One region of the Pararhizobium sp. DWP1-1-3 genome, then DNA from elsewhere that is predicted to be linked to it. Evidence: predicted binding sites of a transcription regulator. Region 1 holds the regulator's gene; each other region holds the start of a gene.

What was found. Region 1 encodes LexA, which represses DNA repair genes until DNA is damaged. Its sites were predicted from a motif close to TGTTCNNNNTGTGTTCNG; they were not measured.
Region 2: a site for LexA is predicted at 1,440-1,457, ahead of dnaE (DNA polymerase III subunit alpha). Genes of this name have one in related genera too.
Region 3: a site for LexA is predicted at 1,729-1,746, ahead of ACP7BS_RS28005 (ATP-dependent helicase). Genes of this name have one in related genera too.

The regions. Positions count from the first base shown of each region.
Region 1 is NZ_JAFCTR010000001.1:900,058-903,334, reverse strand. It holds tRNA gene ACP7BS_RS04445 (tRNA-Cys) at 213-286, opposite strand; gene lexA (transcriptional repressor LexA) at 817-1,527, opposite strand; gene ACP7BS_RS04435 (hypothetical protein) at 2,074-2,352, opposite strand; tRNA gene ACP7BS_RS04430 (tRNA-Asn) at 2,573-2,647, shown strand; partial or broken gene ACP7BS_RS04425 (phosphotransferase) at 3,064-3,277, shown strand, end outside.
Region 2 is NZ_JAFCTR010000013.1:57,936-61,212, reverse strand. It holds gene ACP7BS_RS22480 (ABC transporter ATP-binding protein) at 1-120, shown strand, start outside; gene ACP7BS_RS22475 (DUF5680 domain-containing protein) at 138-605, opposite strand; gene ACP7BS_RS22470 (hypothetical protein) at 686-1,267, opposite strand; gene dnaE (DNA polymerase III subunit alpha) at 1,734-3,277, shown strand, end outside.
Region 3 is NZ_JAFCTR010000024.1:89-3,365, forward strand. It holds partial or broken gene glnQ (glutamine ABC transporter ATP-binding protein GlnQ) at 211-520, opposite strand; gene ACP7BS_RS27990 (ankyrin repeat domain-containing protein) at 794-1,150, shown strand; gene ACP7BS_RS27995 (hypothetical protein) at 1,194-1,505, shown strand; partial or broken gene ACP7BS_RS28000 (damage-inducible mutagenesis protein) at 1,453-1,710, opposite strand; gene ACP7BS_RS28005 (ATP-dependent helicase) at 1,874-3,277, shown strand, end outside.

The DNA.
Region 1 (3,277 bases):
GATATCCCGACCGCAACGGTGGACGCGGAACGCCCATCCATTGTTGCCGACTGCTTGTCTCTTCCTGATTAAGAGTGCCGGATTAAAATAACCGTCCAGAGGTTCTGCCTGAAAAAATCGCGTGGATGGATTTGCTCGCGCCGTAATCGACCTTGGTCGAAACGGCAACGCCGTTGCTCGTTTCCGCCGGAGACTGACATCTGTGGGAAATTTGGAGGCCTCGCCCGGAATTGAACCGGGGTGCAAGGATTTGCAGTCCTCTGCGTCACCACTCCGCCACGAGGCCTCACGAGTTCAAATAGTCGAACTGTGGCGGCGGTTTAGAATGATCCTAGACAAATCGCAAGAGGATATTTCTCAAAAACGCTCTTGGCCAGTTCCGAAATGATATTTCCGATCTGTCGTCACAACCCTGAGGCGACGCTTAAGTTGGCATCCGACAAACCGGAACGAGATCACAGCAGCCGATGAAAATTCGCAACGGCCCCTGCCCTGATCGATTGGTGCATTATCGAAGGGAATGGAAGGCGGGTTTCGAAAGTCGCCCCATAGTCAGGCGCCATCTCCGCCGGGTTGAATGATGGAGCGGCCCCGCCGCTGGTTGACTTGGCTGACACCAAGTCCTGCCAAGTACCAAGTTTGAAAGCAGCGCTGAGAAGACGTGATCTCAGATCCAACACATCGCTAACGCCTTGCCGCTCCGAGCTGTAAGCGCTGCGGCCGTTTCCATCGTCATGCGATTTTTTGCGTTGTCGTGCGCACCGCTCGGTTATCACCTGATCCCCAGCCTTCATGCGGGCAGAAGACGTAGTCCGTTCAATGGTAGCGGCGGATCAGTCCGACAAGTTTCCCCTGTATCTTGACCCGGTCAGGCCCGAAGATGCGCGTTTCGTAGGCAGGGTTGGCGGCCTCCAGTGCGATCGAGGCCCCTTTCCGTCGAAAACGCTTCAGCGTCGCTTCCTCGTCATCAACCAGGGCGACGACGATTTCGCCTGGGCTGGCGCTGTTCGTGTTGCGGATGATGACCGTGTCGCCATCCAGAATACCTGCCTCGATCATCGAATCGCCGCGTACTTCAAGTGCATAATGCTCGCCGGCGCCGACCATCTCGAGGGGCACGGAAATATCATGGGTGTTGTTCTGGATCGCCGAGATCGGCACACCGGCGGCAATCCTGCCCATCACCGGTATCGAGACCGTATCGCTGTTTGCGGCGGCTTTGGCGGGAGCAGCAGGGGCTGGTTGCACGCCAAGACTGCCTTGAATGATGCTCGGTGAAAAGCCCCGCTTGGGCTGGAGGCTCATCGAATAGGCCTCCGGCAACTTGATCACCTCCAGTGCACGCGCACGGTTGGGAAGGCGGCGGATAAACCCCCTCTCCTCAAGCGCTGTGATTAGCCGGTGAATGCCGGATTTTGAGGCCAAATCCAGCGCATCCTTCATTTCATCGAACGATGGAGGCACACCCGACTCTTTCATTCTTTCGTGAATGAACAGAAGCAGTTCCTGTTGCTTGCGGGTCAGCATGAACGATCACTCCAGAATCGAGAAACAAATCAAGAACGAACATTATCTGTTCCATATGTGTTCCGCAAGTACTTAAAATTCATCGAATGTTTTCAAGGGGCACATGGCGACACAAACGATCGAATCGGGTCCGTCATCCGACTGTTTTGACCGGAGGATTCCCGCTTGCCCAGAAGTAGGCCCAATTGCGAAGCCTTTGCACAACCTGGAGCCGTTCGTTTGTAAGGACCGGTGAGTCTAAAAAATCCTGTTGCGATGTAATGGCACGGCATGTCGATGAGCGTGGCAATGTCGTTTTCGCCGGAAAAGACAAACCGAACCGCACAGCTAAATTCCAAAAGGCATGTCGGGATTTCTTGGGCGGCCGGTGTTGCTGGCTTTGACTGAATCGACTGGTGCGGGAATGTTTAGCGAGAGCACAGAGGATGATGCCGCGACCCCAAGTCCAGGAGAATGCGCCGGCAGCCGGTGTGACGACGCGGCCCAATCAAGGAACGATCGACACCCCCTCGCATGATGTCCTGAAACAGCAGCTGTTACGGTGTTCTAATTGGACGCTTGCCATTTTCGCGCCCACCACACCGATAGCCTGCGCCGCCGGCGCCTGACGAAGGCGAGATCATGAGATAGGACTAGGAACCCCAGCGGCACCATCCAGAATCCGAGGACCGGCAGAAACCCGAGGATGCCGCCAAAAATCAACGTGCCGCCGATGGTGATGCGCAATAGACGCGATTGCGGCAGCCGCATCCGCCATGAACCAATAACCAGTTCATGCGTTCGCGCGTCGATGCCGAATTTTTTCGTTTTTTGCGGTTCTGCCATATATTCCACCTATCAAGCGTAAAGCGCGTGCCCGTTATGCTACAGTCCCGCAATGCCAAGGGTTTGGCTCGCAGGCAGCCGGAATGCGCTGCCTCCCACAGATGGGAAGTTCTCCACAGTCTGACAAGATTGTGCGTTTTTTTTTGAAAAACCGCTTGGCAAATCGGAAAAGCATTTGTATTAGCAGCCTCACTTCTGCAGGACATACCGCCGCAGATGATCCCTGGTAGCTCAGCGGTAGAGCATTCGACTGTTAATCGACAGGTCGCCGGTTCGAATCCGGCCCGGGGAGCCAGTTTTCAAAGGCCTTGCTGAAAAAGCAAGGCCTTTTTGATTTGAGGCGAATGGGTCGGCCGGTAACCGGCGTGGCATGGTAGTTTGCGGTATCATCGGTCATCGCCACCAGCGGGGCACCTAGCCCTTCGATCATCAACAGCAATGCAAAGTTCGTGGCGCTGTGTCGAATCTCAGCTTCACGAATGCACCGGTTTGGCAGAGTCCCCGCGCCCTTCGACCTTTGTCAGCAAAAAGAAACCGCGCAAAAACCCGGCTTTCTGTTCAGTGACGGTGAAATTGCGGTTGCCAATATCTATGTGGTGCGGGGGCGCAATTCGCCTTCGCTAAACAGGCTGTGGGGATGATACGTGACTGACTTTCGATCCGGTACGGCCCGGTTGCCAGGATTTTCTCTGGGAAGCCAGTGGACACCGTGTCGTTTGCCATGGTGATGCCTGCATGCCGAACTTCATGATCGATCCGGAAACGCTTCGCTGCACCGGAATGATCGATCTCGGACGGTTGGGCGCGGCGGATCGCTACGTCGACTTTGCATTGCTTGTCGGCAACACCCGCGAGACATGGCGCACCGCTGAAGAAGTGCGGACTGCGCAAACTCGTCTGTTCGACATACACGCGATCGCGACTG
Region 2 (3,277 bases), on a different contig from region 1:
CTGGAAGCACTGGTGCGCCAGTCCGGCCTCGCGGCGATGATCGCCACGCACAATTACGAGCTTGCCGCGCGCATGGACCGCCGCGTCACCATCGAGGACGGCAAGGTCGTCGAGTTGTAGTAGGGGGCGCTTGCCGATCACGGACGGATAAGGCCGCCGCGGTAGTCCAGTTCGTAGGCTTCTTGCCCATCGACGATGATGACCTCCCGTCCGCGAAAATGTGCGGTGTCGCCATCGCTGTCATCGACATAGAGCCCGTGTTCGTGGGCGTATCGCATGCCGCCGAGAAACCGGCCTTGCTGCGTATACATACTGGCAAGGGCTGCCTTGATGACGGCCCCGGCGCGGGCGCCGTCGAGCAGATCCGGAAGGATAATTCTTCCGAAATAGTTCATCGCCCAGATCGGTGTGCCTGTATCCCAGACGACTTCCTGCCCGGCAAAATCCGTTCCACCGAAATAGCTGTCGAGATAAGACCATACGTCGCGCACATGTCCGATGTCATGTGAGGCTTGCCGGCAAGAGGGAAGTGTTTTCCCGCCGCCCACATAGGCTTTCGCTTTAGCCTCGACGATGAAGGCCGTCAGTTCATCAAGGTTTCGCATGCCGCCTCTCCGCATGGTCGAAGCTGGAAAGGTGACACAAGGGGCTGCCTATTGTAAAGAACAAAAAGTGAACATATACGTCATTGTTCCTGACAGACTTTCTGACCGGCCTCGTCGTTCCAGTCCTTGAGGAAAATCAACTTTCCGGCGACCGCAACAGGCTTGCCGCTGCTCTTTCCCTTGCCGGTCAGCACGTTGAAATCGCATTCTGTCGTGTTGTCGGGGTCGAGCGTGTCGTAGGATGTATAGGTGTAGCCGGCGACGACGAAGTCGAAGTTGCGATAGGCGACCGTCAGTTTCTGCTCCCAGCGATCGCGGCCGACAGAATCATTGTGGGTGGTGATGAGGATCGAGCCATTCTCAAGGGCGGTGATCGACGGCGCCCGCCCGGCCATGGTCAAATCTCCCCAAACCTTGTTCGGTACCACGGTCCTCAGTTTCAACCGGTCGGTGTCGCCGTCATTGAGATAGATATAAACTGCGTTATCCTCGTCGCTGCCTTCGTCCGGCGCCACCAGCATGGCAAGGTCTGAGCTGCCGTCCTTGTCCCAATCGCCTGTCGCCGCAAAGACGATGCGATCCGGATCGATGGCTTTTTCCGCCTGCGCCGTGGTGGCCGTCAGGCCCAGGAATGCCGTCATGACGGCCAGTGACATCTTCATCGATCTTTCCCCTAGTCGGATTTGAGACGCAGACTAATCGGCCGCCCCGCCGGCGTCCAGATGCGAGTTGTCTGGCCTGAGCGCTCGGGTGAAAAGTGTTTACCATCTCCGTTTCTCAAAGGTCGAAGATTTGCAACAGCTGCTTGACGAGTGAACATAAATAGAACAATATAAGAACATAACGGAAAAGGGAGCCGACCAATGACTGACTTCATTCGTGATCTCGCCGCTTTGACCTCCATCGCCATGTTCATCGCCAGCTTTTCGATCATCGTCATCGGGATGTGAGCATGGCTTGAGCCGAGACCGCCAACTCCGCCCATACGCTGTGGTGCGGGAATGGACGAGTGGCGGCTGTGGACAAGGTCGATCGAGTTTGAAAATGCTGCCATGCGACAGATGAAAACTGGACATCTGCGGATGGAAACGGGATATCCTGAGGCCTTCACGGGAATCGGGGTGTGCCATGGCAGATGCGGTAAACGGCAAGCGGCAGGATAGTTCCGCTGAGGGCGGCGCGTCTCCCCAGTTCGTTCATCTTCGGGTTCATTCTGCCTTTTCGCTGCTCGAAGGGGCTTTGCCGATCAAGAAGATCATCGGCAAGGCTGTTGCCGACGGCCAGCCGGCGATCGGCATTGCCGACACCAACAACCTGTTTGCAGCGCTCGAATTCTCGCAGAAATGTATGGACGATGGCCTGCAGCCACTGATCGGCTGCCAGTTGTCGATCGACATGGAGGATGAGAGCGAGGGCGAGAAACGCGGCCACGCCCAGCACCTGGCCAAGCTGCCGGCCATCGTTCTGATCGCCGCGACGGATGCCGGCTATGTCCGGCTCGTCGATATCGTCAGCCGGGCCTATCTCGGCGGCGAGGGAAACCAGTCGGTGCGCATCGCGCTGTCCTGGCTGCAGGAAGGCGGATCGGAGGGTTTGATTGCCCTGACCGGCGCCTCTGGCGGGCCGGTCGATATGGCCTTGAAGTCGGGTCACCATGCGCTGGCGGAAACGCGGCTGAAGACTCTTGCCGCAGTGTTTGGCGATCGTCTCTACGTCGAGCTTCAGCGCCACGGCAAATATGACCGGCGCCACGAAAACCGTGTCGTCGATCTTGCCTACAAGCTTGAATTGCCGATCGTGGCGACCAACGAGCCGTTCTTCCCGTCGCCCGCCGAATTCGAGGCGCATGACGCACTGATGGCGGTGGCGCACAATGCGATGGTTTCGGATGACACGCGCTTTCGCCTGACGCCGGATCATTATTTGAAGAGCCGCAAGGACATGGCGGCTCTGTTTGCCGACCTGCCGGAAGCGCTGGAAAACACCATTGAGGTCGCCAAGCGCTGCTCCTTTGTCCTGAAGACCCGCGCACCGATCCTGCCGCGTTTCACCGGTGCCTCGGACGATCCGAAGGAAGCCGAGCGCGCCGAGGAGATCGAATTGCGCCGTCAGGCTGTCGAGGGTCTCGACGAACGGCTGCGAATGCTCGGCATGTCGGCGGGCTATAGCGAGACCGATTATCGCGAGCGCCTCGATTTCGAGCTCTCCGTCATCGAGAAGATGAAGTTTCCGGGTTACTTCCTGATCGTTGCCGACTTCATCAAATGGGCAAAGCTGCAGGATATTCCAGTCGGCCCGGGCCGCGGATCGGGTGCGGGCTCGCTGGTCGCCTATGCGCTGACCATCACCGATGTCGATCCCTTGCGCTTCTCGCTGCTGTTCGAACGCTTTCTCAATCCGGACCGCGTCTCGATGCCCGACTTCGACATCGACTTCTGCCAGGACCGGCGCGAAGAGGTGATCCGCTACGTCCAGCGCAAATATGGCCGCGAGCAGGTAGCGCAGATCATCACCTTCGGATCGCTGCAGGCGCGCGCCGCCTTGCGCGACGTCGGCCGCGTGCTGGAAATGCCCTATGGCCAGGTCGATAAGATCTGCAAGATGGTGCCGAACAATCCGGCCAATCCAACCACGCTCGCCAAGGCGATCGAGGAAGAGCCGCGCTTCCAGGA
Region 3 (3,277 bases), on a different contig from region 1:
CCGGCGTATCCGAATTGCGGCCGAAACTTACATGGCAACGCCCTATTGCTCATTGCTTTGGATTCCGGTGGAGACGGCACAGCTCTCGTCTTATAGCCGCTCCCATTCGCCTGCTACAAGGTCATGGCCTGGAAGCTTGTCCAACTCCACCGCCTTGATTAGATTCGAACAACTGGCCTCGATTTACCTGTTCGACTTAGGAATTTGTTCTCAATGCATGAGAATTTGGCTGAGGAACAGTTTCGTACGCTCATGCTGCGGGTTGGTGAAGAATTCCTCCGGACTCCCCTCTTCGATGATCTGGCCGGAATTCATGAAAATCACCCGATCGGCAACCGCTCGCGCAAAAACCCATCTCGTGGGTGACGCAGACCATCGTCATGCCGTCACGAGCAAGGCTCGACATCGTATCAAGAACTTCCGAGACCATTTCCGGATCCAGTGCTGAAGTCGGCTCGTCAAATAGCATGACGGCCGGCTCCATGCAGAGGCTGCGGGCGATCGCGACGCGCTGTTGCTGGCGCCGGTTGAAGCAGCGGATCAGCGTGGATTTCCCAGAGCCGGAAGGGCCGCCCTCGTCCGCATTGAGCACCCCGCATGACGAGTGCAAATCGACATTCAGGCTTGCGCTGATTGTCGAAAAGCTCCAGTCTGGCTCCCTCGACGTTGCCGGCTAGGACTACCCCCATCTTCTAAGTCCCGACAGGCCCCCTGCCCCCAAATCCACTGACCCATGGCTGAAAAATTGGATCAAGAACTATAAAAGGCTTTCGTCATCGACGATTTCGAGACGATTAAAGTCCTCGTCAAGCAAGGCATCGACGTGAACTCGGTCGATGCCAGGGATGGAAGCTCGATTCTGCTTCGCGCCGTCATCGAAAATGATAAGAGCACGGTCGATCTGCTGCTTGAAAAGCATGCCGATTCAAATAAGTCGGACCGTCGAAAGATGACACCGCTCCACTATGCGGCGCTTTACAAGCACATCGATGTGGCTCGGGCATTGATCAATGCCGGCGCCTTTGTAGACGCACAGGATCAAGGCGGCAGCACGCCATTGGCCTATGCGGCGAGCGACAGAAGGGACGGATATCTCGAGATGGTAAAACTGTTGGTTGCTGGTGGGGCAAATGCCGATTTACGAATCTAGGATGGCAGATTGCTACTCGAATTCTACGGAATTTCCTTGAAAGATGAATGACGTATCGGTGAGAACGCTGATTGAAGAACTCGTGGATAGTGACATACGCACTTTAGCCGATCGCGAGCAATACCTTGGCTATGCCAAGAATGTCCGTGCGGGGCATCACGAATTAGCCATTACCGGCAATGCGTTCAGCGTGAAACTCACACGCGAGGGGGTGTTGATAGAGAGTCTCTGGGACGAAGCTATGGCTCTCGAACGTATGACACTGGACCAATTCATTGCAAAGGCTGAAATGATCTGCATCGTTTCGCTCGGCCGATGCCCAGCAAAGGGAGCGGCTCAGAGGGAAGAACGCTGATGCGCCACCGTGTCGTGGCGGCCATTGGTTGACCGAAGTCTATTCCCTCTATCGGGCGCCGGCATCGGCGCAGCGCGATGCCGATGGTGCCGGACGTTTCCGCCGCAACCTGCAGCCATCTGGAAGCCGTCATCGGAAGACGAACTAACTCTGCGACAACGGCGCCAAGCCCGTCAAACGCAGACCCTTGCTCTGGGCTTTCCAGCGGCGATCGCAGCTGATATGTTCATTATTTGTTCTTGTTATCCCGACGAGTCAGTTCTGATTCGGACGGTAGGCATGGCGGTGAGTTAGGAACGCGACGCACATGCGACGGGCATCCAAACCAAAACGGCCGGGACAGACTGGCAACTATCGGGGATCACGGCATGACGGTTTCCTATTTGGGAAAACTGAACGAGCAGCAGAGGCAGGCTGTGCAATTCGGCGTTGGACTGGCAGACGGACAAGTGGCGGGACCGCTACTAATCATCGCCGGCGCCGGATCCGGCAAGACCAATACCTTGGCGCATCGGGTGGCGCATCTGATCGTCAACGGCGCCGATCCGCGGCGCATGCTGCTGATGACATTTTCCCGTCGAGCGGCGTCCGAAATGGCGCGCCGTGTGGAGCGGATCTGCAAACATGTGCTTGGCGCCAATTCCGGCATTCTCGCCGACGCGCTGGCCTGGTCTGGCACGTTTCACGGGATCGGGGCACGGTTGCTGCGGATCTATGCCGAGCAGATTGGACTGAACGTAGATTTCACCATCCATGATCGCGAGGACAGTGCCGACCTGATGAACCTTGCCCGTCACGAACTCGGGTTGTCCAAGACCGAGAGCCGATTTCCGACCAAGGGCACCTGCCTGTCAATCTATTCGCGAGTGGTCAACTCGCAGACACCGCTGAATGAAATCCTGCGCCAGCACTTTCCATGGGTGGTGACCTGGGAAGAACAACTAAAGCAGCTGTTTGCTGCTTATGTCGAAGCCAAGCAGGTCCAGAACGTCCTCGATTACGACGACCTGCTGCTATACTGGGCCCAGATGGTCAGCGATCCTGATCTTGCCGACGATATTGGCAACCGCTTTGACCATGTGATGGTTGACGAATACCAGGATACCAACAGGCTTCAGGCCTCGGTGCTGATGGCGCTTAAACCCGGCGGTCGTGGTCTGACCGTGGTTGGCGACGATGCGCAATCGATCTATTCGTTTCGGGCAGCAACCGTTCGCAACATCCTCAATTTCCCATCATCCTTCAGTCCGGCCGCCGATATCATCACCCTCGACCGCAATTACCGCTCGACGCAGCCGATCCTGGCTGCGGCAAACGGCGTCATCGATCTGGCGCGCGAGCGCTTCACCAAGAACCTGTGGACCGACCGGCAATCGCTGGAGCGACCGAAACTCGTCACCGTCAAGGATGAAACCGAGCAGGCAAACTTCATCGTCGACCAGGTGCTGGCCAATCGCGAGACCGGCATGACGCTGAAGAACCAGGCCGTGTTGTTCCGCACGTCCAGTCATAGCGGTCCGCTCGAGGTTGAGCTGACCCGCCGCAACATTCCCTTCGTCAAATTCGGCGGCCTGAAGTTTCTCGACAGCGCCCATGTGAAGGACATGCTGGCCGTTCTGCGGTTTGCCCAGAACCCGCGCGACCGCGTCGCCGGCTTTCGCCTGCTGCAGATGCTGCCGGGGATCGGGCCAAAGACGGCCGGCAATATTCTCGAGACGATCGCGACCGACCCGGAGCCGCTGCTGGCCCTGGCTGAAATCCCGCCTCCGCCC